DNA from 2 places in the Paenibacillus sp. FSL W8-0186 genome. Region 1 is predicted to be linked to the other one. Evidence: riboswitches for the same ligand, from Rfam matches in the RefSeq annotation. Region 1 holds a riboswitch; the other holds the start of a gene.
The links. Region 1 has a riboswitch for FMN ahead of ribD (bifunctional diaminohydroxyphosphoribosylaminopyrimidine deaminase/5-amino-6-(5-phosphoribosylamino)uracil reductase RibD). Riboswitches for the same ligand answer to the same signal wherever they lie in the genome.

Region 1 (2,394 bases):
GAGGTTGAGACGCCGCTTATTGAAGTGGGGAAACTATTAATAGATCACTCTTATGACCGGGAAACAGTCATCCGGTGCTTCAGTATCAAGAAAGCGGGGCATGAAATTTCCTATCAATTTGAGTGGCTTGAACCAGAAGGAAATGAGTGGAAATACGTATTTACTGTAAACAGCAATCGCTGCTTGAAGGATCATTTTTCTGAGCAAATATGATTACAAGTTCAAATGAAAAATAGGGTTGTGCAAGGTGTCCATGCAGATTAGCGCCTTGCTTTTTATTTTTTTTGGTGGTAACATCTTTACGAAGCCATTAATCAACACATTTAAGACAATAAAATATTTCCAACGTTAACTTCGGGGCAGGGTGAAATTCCCTACCGACGGTGATGACTGCTTGGAGACTCGCTAGAATGAGTTTGAAGCTAGTACAAGTCCGTGACCCGCTTGCGCTACATAAGAAGCTTGCGGCTGAGCCGGTGAGATTCCGGGACCGACAGTATAGTCTGGATGGGAGAAGGAGACGCAGGATATATGACGTATCGACTACGAGTATATCTAATATAATCAAAGCATATTCTTTAAGTTCCAATTTTCACAATGACATGTTCATTCATGAGAATCATGTCATGTTGGAAACAGGATTACTTAAAGAGTTGGTTGAGCGACGACGGCTTGGGCTGCTATCTGATGATTGGCCCCTATGTTCCGTTATGTTTTCGCATACCCAACTTTGTGTGCTTTCATTTTGCGTACATTTGCTCTCATGCCCCATCGGATTCCGGTGGGGCTTTATTTGTTTGCTGCCGATGTTGCTTGAAGCAGGGTGGAGGTGAAACATATTTTGGAGATCATTAATGACGAGTACTATATGAGACTAGCCCTGGACATGGCGGGCCGGTCTCAGGGACAAACCGGCATCAACCCGGTGGTTGGGTCCGTTATTGTAAAGGATGGAGCTGTCATCGGTCTTGGCAGTCACTTGAAGCGGGGGACTCCGCATGCGGAAGTTCATGCGCTGAATATGGCCGGCGAGGCGGCAGAAGGCAGCACGGTTTACGTGACGCTGGAGCCGTGCAGCCATCACGGGGCAACGCCTCCGTGCAGCGAAGGCCTGGTCAAAGCCGGGGTAAGCCGCGTAGTTGTTGCTTGCGAAGACCCAAATCCACAAGTGGCCGGTAAAGGTATAGAGCTTCTGCGGCGAAACGGAATCGAGGTGGAGGTCGGTGTCCTGCGGAATGAGGCGATAAAGCTAAACCGGAAATTCATCAAATTCATTACGACCGGGATGCCGTATGTCACGATCAAGACCGCCAGTACGCTGGACGGGAAAATCGCTTCTAAAAGCGGTGACAGCAAATGGATATCAAACGATGCATCACGGGAGCGCGTACACACGATGCGCCATCGCCATCATGGGATTATGGTCGGTGTGGATACGGTGATCGCTGATGATCCTTCTTTAACAACGAGGCTGTCGGTACCTGGCATTTCGCCAGCGAGAATCATTGTCGACTCGACTCTTCGTATACCTGATGAAGCCAAGGTGCTCAGCGATAACGCCGTACAGACGATTGTGCTGACGACGGAGAAGGCTTCTGAAGCCAGGCGGGCACAGTTAACCGAGCGGGGAATCCAGGTTATTGTTAGCGGCAAAGGGCCGCGGGTCGATCTTCAATCCGGATTGCGCAGGCTTGGCGAACACGGCATTTCTTCGCTGCTTGTCGAAGGGGGGGGACGTCTTAACGGATCGCTGCTTAATGGCAAGCTGGTTGATGAAGTTGTTTTGTTCATGGCACCAAAAATCATCGGCGGTCTGAATGCGCCAGGCACCTTTGTGTTTGATGGCTTCGAACTTATGAAGGATGCGGTCGTCTTAAACGATTTAACCGTGGAGCAGATCGGCGATAATGTTTGCATTTCGGGATATCCCGCTTGGAACGAATAGAGAATCAGAAGTTAATGGAAGGAGGGGGCTGCGTTGTTTACCGGGCTAGTGGAGGAAGTAGGCGCCATCAAATCGGTTCAAAGCAAGGGCGAGGCGATGGTTATCAGCATATCTGCAAACACGGTGACCCAAGGGATGAAGCTTGGGGACAGCGTCGCTGTCAATGGGGTGTGCCTGACGGCCACGCAATTTGACCGTTCATCCTTTTCGGTAGACGTTATGCCGCAAACGTACCGCCATACGAATCTGAGCCAGCTCAGATCGGGCAGCAAAGTAAACCTAGAGCGAGCCATGGCTGCAGACGGCCGTTTTGGCGGACATATCGTTCAGGGGCACGTAGACGGAGTAGGAACGATTACGGGAGTGAAGCAGGATCAGAATGCGGTCGTTTTCGAAATATCCCCTGCGAAGAAATCCCTGTTTAGATACATTATTCCTAAAGGCTCCAT
Region 2 (2,394 bases), 1.9 Mb from region 1:
CCCAGATCATGGCGGTGCCTTCCTGGCGATGCCATTGTTGGAGCAGTTCCTCTACCCTTATGGCGTTGCTCTGATCCAGCGAAGCTGTGATTTCGTCGAGCAATAGTATTTTTGGCCGCAGCAGCAGCGACCGGATCAGGGCGATGCGCTGCTTCTCCCCGCCGGATAAATCGGCTGCATTTTTGCTGAGGTCGATCGTCTCAAGGCCTGCTTGTGCAAGCAGCTTGCCCACAAGCGGAGCGTCGTAAGGAATGCGGTGCAATTGATGCACCGTCCGCAAATTATCCTCGACGCTGCCGGGCAGCATGACGGCCTGCTGGGCCACATAGCAGACGGCTTTACGCCATTCTATAGGATCGATTTGCCTGGAGGATATGCCCTCCAGGCGGATATCGCCTTCATCGGCTATATCCAGCAGGGATAAAATTCGCAGTAAGGTGCTTTTGCCTTGCCCGGACATGCCCAGAAGGGCAACGCGGTCATGGCGGGCTACCGCTGCGCTGACATTGCTAAATAGAAGAGTCCCGGGCGAGTCCGCATGGCTCTTCTTTAATTGTTCCATTTCAAGCAGAGTAGGCAAGATGGTGGGCACCTCTTTTACAGGATATTTATATAGTATATTTTAACAAACCTTTGGAATAAAAAGTGGATTACACAACGTATGAAATAATGTTATAATAATTGAAAGTGAAATGAATTTACATGAAACATTTCATGGAATGGTTTCAAATGTGACTTCCTTCACTGGAATAAGTATTAATTTGTAGTATTCTAAATTCAAGGCAACAAACTGAGCTTGATAATAACAAAAATAAAATTTGAATATGGATCTTCGGGGTAAGGTGAAATTCCTGACCGGCGGTGATAGTCCGTTCCTTGAACGGCCTTTAGCCCGCGACTCCCTGTCTGAATGAGACAGGGACTGATCTGGTGAAAATCCAGGGCCGACGGTAAAGTCCGGATGGGAGAAGATCAAGGGTAAGCATGCTGTGGATTTGTCATGTCCAGGCAAGCTTATTTGATCAGCCCCCGTACAGATCGACGATGTCGATGACGGGGGTTTTCTGCGTATAAGACTCCGTATTCAAGGTAAGGAGATTGCAAGATGGAAAACGCAACTGTAGGAGTCAAAATCAAACCTTCGCTGCCGCTGCAGGCCGCCCGCCCGAAAAGCGGGTTCTGGCTAGTCGTTCTCGGAGCTGCCCTTTGGGGGGCTGATCCGCTATTTCGCATCATTTTGCTCAAGTCGCTCACATCGGCGCAAATCGTGCTGCTGGAGCATATCATCATCGCCTTGATTGCCATTCCGGTCATGTGGAAGAATCGCCAGGAGCTGCGAGGATTGGGCTGGAAGCAAGCCGGAGCCCTGCTCTTCATTTCCTGGGGCGGATCGGCCATAGCCACGATCCTGTTCACGATGGGACTCGTTCATGGCAATCCCAACGCCGTTCTGCTTCTGCAGAAGCTTCAGCCGCTGTTTGCGATCGTCCTGGCAAGAATGCTGCTAAAGGAACGGCTGCCTCGTCATTTCTCTTGGCTGATTATTCTGGCACTGGCCGGCACCTATCTGCTGACCTTCGGCTTTACTCTGCCGATCGGGCACTGGAGCGAAATCGTACAGGTCGGCAGCCTGCTGTCGCTTGGCGCGGCGGCGCTGTGGGGCGGTTCTACAGTAATGGGCCGTCTGATGGTGGGCCAAATGAAATACGAGACGGTAACCTCGCTTCGCTTCGTGCTGGCACTGCCGCTGTTGTTGGCAATTACCTGGAACGAAGGGGCAGCTTGGAACATACCTACTGAGGCTGGCGCTTTTGCGGCCGTATCCTTGAACTTGCTCGGTCAAGCGCTGCTGCCAGGCTTGCTCAGCCTGCTCGTCTATTATAAAGGGCTGACTACGACCAAGGCCTCGGTCGCCACACTTGCGGAGCTAAGCTTCCCGATGGTCGGAGTACTTATCAACTGGATTGCCTTTCAGGAGATGGTCACGGCCGCTCAGGCCTTCGGTTTTATGCTGATCTGGGCTACGCTGTTCGTGATTTCCCGGCAGTCACAAGCAGCGCCTGATGCGGTACTTAAGTCTTCATAATTCATGTAGATAAGGTGAACAACATATACGTGCTTGCCACATATTCATTTGTTGGGTTCAACTTATAATAAAATAAATGGAATTATAGCAGTTAGTTTTTGCGGCAAGAAGGGAAAAATAGATTTAAATGGATTTCATGTCGTTAGAAGGAGAGAAGTTGCCTGTGACGGGTGGTATCCATGATTTTAGGAGTATTAAATCCATCTACTTCCCTAGTACAATTGTTTGGAGTTTAATTAGATGCCTGCATTCCATTTAATTAGGGCAGTTTGGTATGCATCTTGTGGTACAGCATCTTAGTACAACGG

Region 2: it holds a riboswitch for FMN, as region 1 does, so the genes downstream of both, MKX50_RS06450 (DMT family transporter) here and ribD (bifunctional diaminohydroxyphosphoribosylaminopyrimidine deaminase/5-amino-6-(5-phosphoribosylamino)uracil reductase RibD) in region 1, are expected to answer to the same signal.

What each region holds. Positions count from the first base shown of each region.
Region 1 is NZ_CP150207.1:3,361,513-3,363,906, reverse strand. Features, by position in the region: gene MKX50_RS15205 (hypothetical protein) at 1-213, shown strand, start outside; FMN riboswitch at 347-523, shown strand; gene ribD (bifunctional diaminohydroxyphosphoribosylaminopyrimidine deaminase/5-amino-6-(5-phosphoribosylamino)uracil reductase RibD) at 842-1,945, shown strand; gene MKX50_RS15195 (riboflavin synthase) at 1,979-2,394, shown strand, end outside.
Region 2 is NZ_CP150207.1:1,495,866-1,498,259, forward strand. Features, by position in the region: gene MKX50_RS06445 (ATP-binding cassette domain-containing protein) at 1-562, opposite strand, end outside; FMN riboswitch at 825-977, shown strand; gene MKX50_RS06450 (DMT family transporter) at 1,106-2,086, shown strand.